3 regions of the Alteromonas sp. BL110 genome follow, and region 2 is predicted to be linked to each of the others. Evidence: predicted binding sites of a transcription regulator. Region 2 holds the regulator's gene; each other region holds the start of a gene.

Region 1 (3,274 bases), 130 kb from region 2:
GGACACGTACTGAGCGCTTTTTTTATGTCATCGGGCGTATGTAAATAGGTATTGTGTTTATGAAGGGCTAATACCTTTGCGGCCTCAATTGTCCATGCACTGGCAAAATGATAACGAATATCTGCCTCTGCGAGTGCTTGAGTTAGGGTTTTCCATAGTGGCTTATGCCCGCCATAGTAATGAGTTAGGTTATCTAGCCTTACTGCCAGACCATTTACGCTATTCGAGTGAATGTGGCTGTCTAGTACGATGTCAGAAGCAAGAGGGTACAGCCGATGGGCTAGTTGTGTCAGCATATGCTTTTCGGCTTCTTCACTGAAAGGCAGAATATGCACGTAGGGGCACAGTGCCGCGGCTTGGGCAAGTCCATGATCAATTTCAATGCCTTCTTTTTTCGCAATATCATTACACTGCGTAATTTTGTTCGTTTTACTGCAATACACAGCAATAGGTGTATTCGACGGTAATGGCGAAGAACTTTTGTTAGCTTCGTTTCTAGCCCCTTGCCTGTGCGCACGTTTACTTGTAGCCGCTTGTATGTGGCTGTCTAAAGTAAGTTGATAACAGTAAATATAGGCCCACAGCATTATTAGTTCACAGAGTGTAAAGCCTGATCGGAAAGCGTGTTATGTGCCATGGCCCATTTAATGGCATGATTATCAGGGGTCCACCGATGAGAAATAACAATGTTATCTTTTGGCCACCCATGACGTTGTTTGCGTATGTTCACCGACACAGCGTGGGGTTTGCCAAGTAGCGCAATATCTAAAGTAATGGGCAATGAGTTATCGTTTTGGCTTGGTGTGTGCGAGCTTGTTTGTGATAACTGGTGTTGCGGTGGAGTATACAGCAAGCACAGCGCATCATTATGCGTTGCTGCAACTTGCAGACGGCGCGCTTCTTTTTGATTTACAGCATCGCTCCACAGTACCACGCAATGGCAAGCTGTGCTTTTTAAACATTGCTCTGCCGCCCACAACGCCTCCTGTGCTGCACTTGTTTTTACTACCAGCACTTGTTGCGCTTTAAGCCCCAGATTTTCTAACCAAGGTGACTGTAGTAGCCCCGGAGGGTTAATAAATACCACCAGTTTATGTGTGCGATGCTGGCAAATAACCCGTTTAAATAGCGAAAGTTCACCTACGCCAGTGAGTGAGGAAATACGTACAAGACCTGTAGAGGCAACGCCACCGTTAAGTGCTTTATCCAGACACGAAAAACCCAGCGAAAATTTAGTTTCACTTTGTTTCTGGTCTCTAGCCCGCCAAATATGCGGATGATTATTAAGCGTGGATAACGTTTTTTTCATAGCACTCAAAATAAACTGTATTTTTATACAGTATTATAGTGCAGCAATAACCCTTTTCAAGACAAAAGGTTTTTGTCTTGTTGTTTTAAGCGCTAACTTACTGATTAGTTTAAAAAGGTAAAAAGATTAAACTTTTAAAAGGGGAGGGAGTTTCGACTAGGGTCGCTGACCTCACTACTTAGCAAAGCGAGCGACCCTCTCATATAGTTAACACTGTATCAGCGCCAACTAGAGAAGTAGAGTATTACTCTTTAAGGGACGGTTCTTTTTGTGATTTTGCTGCAGTACCGCTTACGGTGGCTGTAACGGTTTGGCAAAAAGCAATAAATCCATCTGCGGTATTTTTTGCCCACACCATGCGAACGTTGCTAGGTAGGGCCTTCACCACTTCACGAATTTCCTCAAGCGTGACTTCTTCATTCTGCAACGCCTTATTCAAAGATTCTTCAAGGGACATACCTTTTTCACAACAAGCCATAATAATGGTTGAAAAGTTGCGCATAAGCGGGTGTAGCGCATTGTATTGTGTCTGGTCGATAAGACGGCTTTTATAGGCACTTTCAATACGCGCGGTAAGGTTCTTTTCCAACGCATCTGTAACAAGCACAAGGTTGCGATAAGCATACGTAACCTTATTGCTGGTTTGCTTATTCGAGTGGCGCAACAGCGCCAGCTCTTTTTGCAAATTCTGCGCTCGCAGCACAAAGTAAATTAACAGCAGGATAAGTAATCCTATAACACCAAATGCAACGATCATGTTTATTTTACCTTTTGTTCTTTTATAAACGTGTTGATGTTTTGTTCCAATATGAAAAGTGGAACTGAGCCGTTTTCTAATACGGCGCGGTGGAATTTACGCACGTCAAAACGTTCACCTAACGCTTGTTCTGCTTTCTTGCGAAGGCCTTTGATTTTGATTTCCCCAATCTTGTAAGACAAGGCCTGCGCTGGCCAAGAGATATAGCGGTCTATTTCCGTATTGACGTTGTGTTCTGAAAGCGCGGTGTTTTCCATCATATAGTCCACCGCTTGTTGACGACTCCAGCCCATCGTATGCATACCGGTATCAACAACCAAACGACATGCTCGCCACATTTCATAGCTCAAGCGCCCGAAGTTGTCGTACGGCGTTTCATAAATACCCGCTTCAATACCTAAAAACTCAGAGTACAGACCCCAGCCTTCACCAAACGCAGAAATGTAAGTATTGCGACGTACCATAGGTAAGTCTTCAAGCTCTGCTGCTAATGAAATTTGAAGGTGATGACCGGGCACTGCTTCATGTAATGTCAAAGCAGGTAGCGCATACAAAGGGCGCTTATCAAGGGCGTAGGTATTAACCCAGTAATATCCTGGCTGGTCATCGCGGCTAGGGTGGATATAACGGCCCGTAGTATATTTGGGCGCAATAGCATCTGGCACGGGTGCTACGCCGTAGGGCGTTCTTGGTAGATACTCAAAAAGAGAAGGGAGTTTCGCGTCCATTTTCTTTGCAATAAACGACGCTTCTTTTAGTAAATCTTCCGCACTGGTGGCATAGAACTGAGGATCTTCTCGTAAAAACGTAATGAAGTCGTTAATGTCGCCATCAAAGCCCAGTTCATCCACAATTTGCTGCATTTGTGCGCGAATGCGTTTTACTTCAGACAGCCCTAAATCATGGATTTCCTGAGGCGACATATCCGTGGTGGTGTAATGCTTAGCTCTATTCGCGTAATACGCCACACCATCAGGCCAACTGTTTGCGGCTATATCTTCACGGGCGTTAGGGATATATTCATCTACCATGAAGTCGTAGAACATTTGATATGCAGGGAGCACGCTGTCGTTTATGGCTGCTTTGCCTTGCTCTGTTAGTGCAGCTTTTTGCTCGGCAGTAAAGTACTCAGGAAAACGAGTAAACGGAGAATAAAAACCACTGTCCACTGCATTTTCAACAATATACGACGCAACTGAGTCTTCAAA
Region 2 (3,274 bases):
AACTGCACAAAACGAATCAACGCATGCGACTGCTATTGGAAGCCTCCGAGTTGGGAACATGGGATTGGAATTTGGCCGCTGATGTAAACCAAGTCAACAAACGTTGGTGTGATATCGTCGGTCTTGAATATGAGTACTATGACACCAGCTCTCGCTTTTTCAGGCAGTTAATTCACCCTGCGGACTATGTAAAAGTAGAAAAGCAATTAAACGAACACATTACAGGTGAGAGCAAGGTTTTCAATACCACTTTTCGCATGAAACATACTAACGGCTCGTGGATTTGGGTTGAAACCTACGGGAAAACTGTCGAATTTGACGTCGCGGGTAAGGCTATTCGCGTTGCTGGCATTCATCGCGACATTACGCAGAGAATGGAAAGTGAACTTCATGAGATAAAGAAAACCCAGCTACTTCAGTTTATCAATAAGACCCGTGCCTCTTACCTTCAGAACAACGATTTAACCATGGCCTGCCAAACAGTATTGCCTGAGCTTATTGATATTTCAGATAGTCAGTTTGCTTTCATAGGGCAAATGAAAGGCGAAGGTGATGCCTCGAAGCTGTTTATTCATGCCATTTCTGAAATAGTGTGGGACAGCAGCAGCTTTACGCAATACAACGAGTATAAAAAGCGAAACTTGTATTTCAGTAGCTTTGATAATCTTTTCGGTACCACAATATTAACCGGAGAGGTAACGATAAGTAATACCTCAGGGAGTCATCCAAACTCAAAAGGGGTGCCACAGGGACATCCTCGTATTAGTCGATTTTTAGGGCTGCCTATAAAGGTCAAAGATAGAGTGGTGGGCATGATTGGCTTAGCCAATAAATTTGAGCCCTACACGGTGGAAGATGCGAAATTTATACAGCCTTTATTAGATGCATTAGCAGGTCTTTTCTATGCGGTAGAATTAGAAGAAGCTCGTGCTGTTGCAGAAGAAAAGCTTCGACAACTAGCTATGACTGACTCATTGACTGGCTTATATAACCGTAGAGCATTTATTGATGAATGCATCGCATTTTCAAAACAGCATTTTAGCGCATGCGTTGCTATTGTTGATATTGATTACTTTAAGAAGGTAAACGACACCTATGGACATGATGCGGGTGACCAAGCGCTTATTACAGTTGCAAGGAAAATAGCTAAACAAAACAACGCACCCAATGTGGTGGCCAGGCTTGGAGGTGAAGAGTTTGCTATCGTGAGGTTGGGTAAAAATAAGCAAGAAATTAACACACAGCTAGAAGCGCTTCGTATAGCTGTTGAAGAAAGCGTTGTTACCTACAAAACCGACACAATTAAGCTTTCAATTAGTATTGGTGCAACCTTTATAGATAACACCTATGGCGCAGATTTTAGCGCGCTTTTATCGACGGCAGACAAATGCCTTTACAAAGCGAAAGAGCAAGGCCGAAATCAAGTAGTATGGGAGGAGGAGTCACAATAAGTTTTGTCATCTGATTTGCGAAGTCGGGCGAAGCTAAGCCCCACAATCGTATCAATAAATTGCATGCGTTACCGCGAAAACAGCGAAGAAAAGTTGAAGCTAAGAATAGGTAGCCCAGATATAACTCTTCTTGCGAAATAAGAGCACTGCAATTACTTTATACGCTTGCGTATGGCAAAAGACGTGGCAAGTGCTTGTTATTTGTTTTTAGGTGTATATACTTACAGGAACTGTATGAACAGACAGGTCTTTTATGCGCCCACTCACAGCTCGACAAACTGAAGTTTTAGAACTTATCAAAACAACCATGCAAGAAACGGGGATGCCGCCAACGCGTGCGGAAATTGCTCGTCAACTTGGTTTTCGTTCTGCCAACGCAGCAGAAGAACATTTGAAAGCCTTGGCGCGTAAAGGCGTAATCGAAATCCTGCCTGGTACCTCCCGTGGTATTAAGCTCAATATCCCTCTTGAGGATAATGCACCAGAAGAAGAAGGTTTGCCGCTCATCGGGCGCGTGGCTGCGGGTGAGCCAATTTTGGCGCAAGAGCATGTAGAATCCCACTACAAGGTCGATCCTGCTTTGTTTCAGCCTCAGGCCGACTTTTTACTTCGTGTGAATGGTATGAGTATGAAAGACATTGGTATTTTAGATGGCGACCTTCTTGCCGTGCATCGCACCACTGATGTTCACAACGGCCAGGTAGTTGTAGCGCGGGTGGATGAAGACGTTACGGTTAAGCGTTTAGAGAAACGCGGTCGTGAGGTCTTACTTCATGCCGAAAACGAAGAGTTTTCGCCAATTAAAGTAGACCTTGCCAATGAGCCTTTTGCGATAGAAGGTATTGCTGTGGGTGTTATAAGAAACGCCGACTGGATGTAAGGTTTTGGCATGTTCAACTGAAAGCGGCGTAATAGCCGCTTTTTTTATGCCTTTTAATGGTACATTTTAGCCAGTTTTCTTATGTTAGCCTCTGTTAGTAAGGTTCAAGACTATAGCATTTGAGATAACTTTTATGTAAAAGGTAAGCGCTATTTAGTCTCTGAATGAAACGTTTAAAACGTATCTATTATTTGAAAGTTTGTTTGAAAAACACATTCAATGATGTGTTAGCTGTTGATTTTATGACCAAATAAAGCTTCATCCTTATCAACATCCCGTTCAAAATGCGCGTTTGATTTCTTAACCGCCGCCAGCACGCCTCATACCTACTCTACAGAATTTGTAACGTAAGCCTGCCACATGAAATGGTTAAAAATTAACCTTTTCATTAAATTTTTAATAGAAAAGACTAGACGGCACGGCATTATTGCGCAATTCTTATACAGAGATTAACAAAATAATAACAATGACTCTAAATTTGTTTTACAAGTTGAGGTGATGGGTCAATCGTTCGCAAACCATTTGGTAGGGCATCGCGCAAAATTATCAGCGTTTTTGGTCTTGCTATTACGGAGGTGCTGAGTGAAACAACTAACGACCGTTTTCGCAAAATGGTGTTCAACAATACCGTTTTTGCTTTTTTCCCCGTTGCTTCTTGCGCAAGAAGTTAGTGAAGAAGCCTCTTCACTTAATCTAAGACGCGGTGCTACCGACATCAGCGGGCAGGTTTATGACCTGCATATGCTGATGTTCTTTATTTGTGTAGGGATCGCGGTCGTCGTGTTTGGGGTTATGTTTGCGTCAATGTATCTGCATCGGAAGTCTCGCGGCGCTAAGCCTGCCAATTTTCATGAGAATGTGAAGGTTGAAATAGCGTGGACCGTTATCCCTTTTCTTATTCTTATCTTTATGGCTGTGCCTGCAGCGAACACGCTTATTGCAA
Region 3 (3,274 bases), 2.2 Mb from region 2:
CGCTACCAAACAGATCGTTTTGTATTGCATTCGCGCTCTGCCAGATAATCTGTTCAGGACGGATACGCGCAGCGATGCATTCTCGCGAGGCCTCTCGCCACTCTTCAAAGCCAGGTACTGAAGTAATGGTTATGGTCTTCATAAAAGCTACCTTTTAGACTGTGGCTGAGCATAGTTGCGTTAACACAACACTCAAGCGCCAAACAGCTCAAACTGTTTAGGCTGTTTAAACTGAAGCTCGAAACTATTACTGTCGAGTAAGTGTATATCAGGGGAGTAATCTCCCACGCTGATAAAAGGCTTCAACTTTTTAAGAGGTAGCCGCATTTTGGTAAGGTCGATCCAGTTAAGTTTTGTATTACGCCTTATAGATAAAATCTTTTGTACCGTTCGCGCACCAAGACCGGGAACGCGCAGCAGCATCTGTTTGTCAGCTTTGTTTAAATCAATAGGAAATAGATGACGGTTGCGTAATGCCCATGAAAGCTTTGGGTCGTAATCCATATCTAACATGTCGTCTTGCAAGATTTCATCTAGGCCAAAACCGTAAAAGCGCAAAAGCCAATCGGCTTGGTATAGCCGGTGTTCTCGTATCAATGGCGCCGGTTTTAGCGGTAAAACTTCCGATGCATCAGGGATAGGAGAAAATGCCGAGTAATACACACGTCGAAGTTTTTGATCGTTGTAGAGCTTTACACTCGTACCTAAAATCGTTTTATCATTTGACCCATCGGCACCTATAATCATTTGCGTAGACTGCCCCCCAGGCGCGAAACGGGGAGGGCGTTTGCCCGAATATGTCCTGTCTACTTTATGCTCTGTAATTTTTTCTTTTAGCGTATTCATCGAGCCATGAATATCGCCAAGATCTTTCTCTGGTGCGTACTTGTTTAGTGAAGACTGTGTAGGCATTTCTACGTTGATACTAAGTCTGTCTGCGTACAGTCCTGCTTCTGCTTGTAATTCTGGCGACGCATTCGGGATAGTTTTGAGATGAATATATCCCTTAAATCCGTGGTCAATTCGCAGCGATTTCGCAATACGTACCATGCTTTCCATGGTGATATCAGGGGAACCGACAATACCCGAGCTTAGAAACAATCCCTCAATGTAATTGCGTTTATAAAAATTCAGGGTTAAATCTACTGTTTCTTTAACGGTGAACCGCGCCCGTTGAACATTGCTTGAAACCCTATTAATGCAATAGTGACAATCATAGATACAGTAGTTTGTCATAAGAATTTTGAGCAGCGAAACGCACCTACCATCAGGTGTGAAGCTGTGACATATACCCGAGCCTCCGGTAAGTGAACCTATACCATTCTTTTCGGTTTTCCCAGCTTGTCGTTTACCTGCTGAACCACTCGCGCAAGAGGCGTCGTACTTGGCCGCATCGGAAAGAATCTCAAGTTTTTGTATCAGTCTGTCATGCATCGCTGATGTATACTTCCTTTAAGCAATTACAGTCAAACAGCCTAGTATTTTTAACCAAATCTACGATACGAGTGTTTTTTGGCATAGACTGCATGGTATTGCGTTATAGCATGTATGTATATACAGTACAATGGATCACGGCGTAAGAGGGCTCAGATTTAATGTTAGCGCTAGTGGATAGATACCTCTTAGGGTGCACTGAGTACTCGAGGAATACTACTGATAGAAAGGGTAGGGTTGCTGTTTATAGCACTAAAATGTCCGCTAGCTATCAAAAGCCAATGTATTTAGAAAGTTCATCTCGAATGTTTTCATACTTTTCTTTGTACGGCGCTTTGAGTGTCATGTCATCAATAAGCTTAAATAAACGCTTACATTCGTTTATTAACTTCATTTCCGCCTTATCTTCTTTTATGGCTATTTGAAGAAGACATTGAAGCAAGTTAAGTGCAACGCCTGTATTAACGGGGGCGAAACCCTGAGCAAGGGCAAACGAGGCCTTAGCGCGTTCGAAATCTTGTTGCTGGTAGTGTTGAATGCCCTCGCGGTTAAACTGCTGATAGCTAGCGAGGCTTTTTTGTGCGTTTTGCGCCTGCGTTTTTAACATGTCAGAACTGTTTTGGTCGAGTTCTTCACCTCTTGATGAAAGTAGAGAACTTAGCTGAAGCGCATCGTCGAACTCTCCCAGTTTATACATAACGTTTATACTATCTGGAATGAACGCTGTAGGTACTTCTTGGTATTTATCACCTAGCTGTATCTGCGACGTATTTAGATGGCGTTTTGCATCTATGAGCTTCCCATCAATCGCGCTTATTCTTGCATTGACAATATTACCAAAAATATCGACATCGAACTCCCTGTCGATTTTGTATAGGTGCTCATCGAATTTACCTCGCTGTAACGTTAGTAACGCTTCTTGCTGATACTTATTGCGCTGACCTTTGTCATCAGTTGACTCAGCGACATCAAGTAAGCTTCGTATCATGCCGCACCAATGTAAGCTCGCCTTATGCACAGTGCGCTTCGATAAGTCCCAGATTGCTTGGCTTGAATTGGCTGCAAGCACTAAGTCGTTATTGTTTCTGCCAATTTCGCACGCTTTAAAGTGACGGGTTAATGAAAAGGGCGACAGCTTTATTGCTTCCTTTATTGCCTCAACGGCCTTTTCTCCCGAGTCCACAGCATGGTGCGCTTGCGCTAGAATATCGTGAGCATCAGCATTGAATCGGTTGCGTTTTAACGTTTTTTTAGCAATGGATATTGCTTTTTCATGTTCGTTCAATAGTAAATAGGTTCTACCCAATGCTATTTGTGCCCAAAGCACAGGCTTACCTTCGATATACTCTTTTAATACATCTAGCGCTTTTTTGGGGTGGGAAATGCGCCAATAGAGCTCCACTAGCAGCTGTTCGCAATGCCCTTTGTAGTGATGAGGGTTTTCTAAAAGTGTCTCAATATGATCTATGGCACTGTTGTATTCACCTTGCTCTATAAGGTTAAACGCTTGTTGAAGAAATTGTCGTTTTTGCCACGCACGTACAATGCGAGATTTTAACTGTACTTGTGAAAAGGGTTTTATTAGAAAATCGTCTGGGCGACGTTCGATACTGCCAAGCACAACTGGGCGAGCACTATCAGCACTAATAAGAATAAACACTGATGTGGGGTTAATGAGCCTTCGCGTGCGCAACTCTTCTATAAGTTCATAGCCATTTTTGGTTTCAGCGCCCAGGTGCAAGTCACAAATTACAATATCAAACTTGTGTTTCTTACACAGTGAGACTGCCTGTTCGGCAGATGACTTAGTGACGACATCAGACGACCCCATTGAATGCAT

Evidence for each region. Region 2 encodes LexA, which represses DNA repair genes until DNA is damaged. Its sites were predicted from a motif close to TACTGTATNNNNATACAGTA; they were not measured.
Region 1: the regulator LexA is predicted to act here: its motif matches at 1,323-1,342, upstream of D1814_RS07365 (recombinase RecA).
Region 3: the regulator LexA is predicted to act here: its motif matches at 1,543-1,562, upstream of D1814_RS17595 (putative DNA modification/repair radical SAM protein).

The regions. Positions count from the first base shown of each region.
Region 1 is NZ_CP031967.1:1,690,663-1,693,936, reverse strand. Features, by position in the region: gene D1814_RS07370 (Y-family DNA polymerase) at 1-587, opposite strand, end outside; gene D1814_RS07365 (recombinase RecA) at 590-1,309, opposite strand; gene D1814_RS07360 (hypothetical protein) at 1,554-2,066, opposite strand; gene D1814_RS07355 (DUF885 domain-containing protein) at 2,069-3,274, opposite strand, start outside.
Region 2 is NZ_CP031967.1:1,821,588-1,824,861, forward strand. Features, by position in the region: gene D1814_RS07930 (sensor domain-containing diguanylate cyclase) at 1-1,451, shown strand, start outside; gene lexA (transcriptional repressor LexA) at 1,705-2,331, shown strand; gene coxB (cytochrome c oxidase subunit II) at 2,914-3,274, shown strand, end outside.
Region 3 is NZ_CP031967.1:4,038,560-4,041,833, reverse strand. Features, by position in the region: gene D1814_RS17600 (TIGR03915 family putative DNA repair protein) at 1-142, opposite strand, end outside; gene D1814_RS17595 (putative DNA modification/repair radical SAM protein) at 193-1,434, opposite strand; gene D1814_RS17590 (response regulator) at 1,706-3,274, opposite strand, start outside.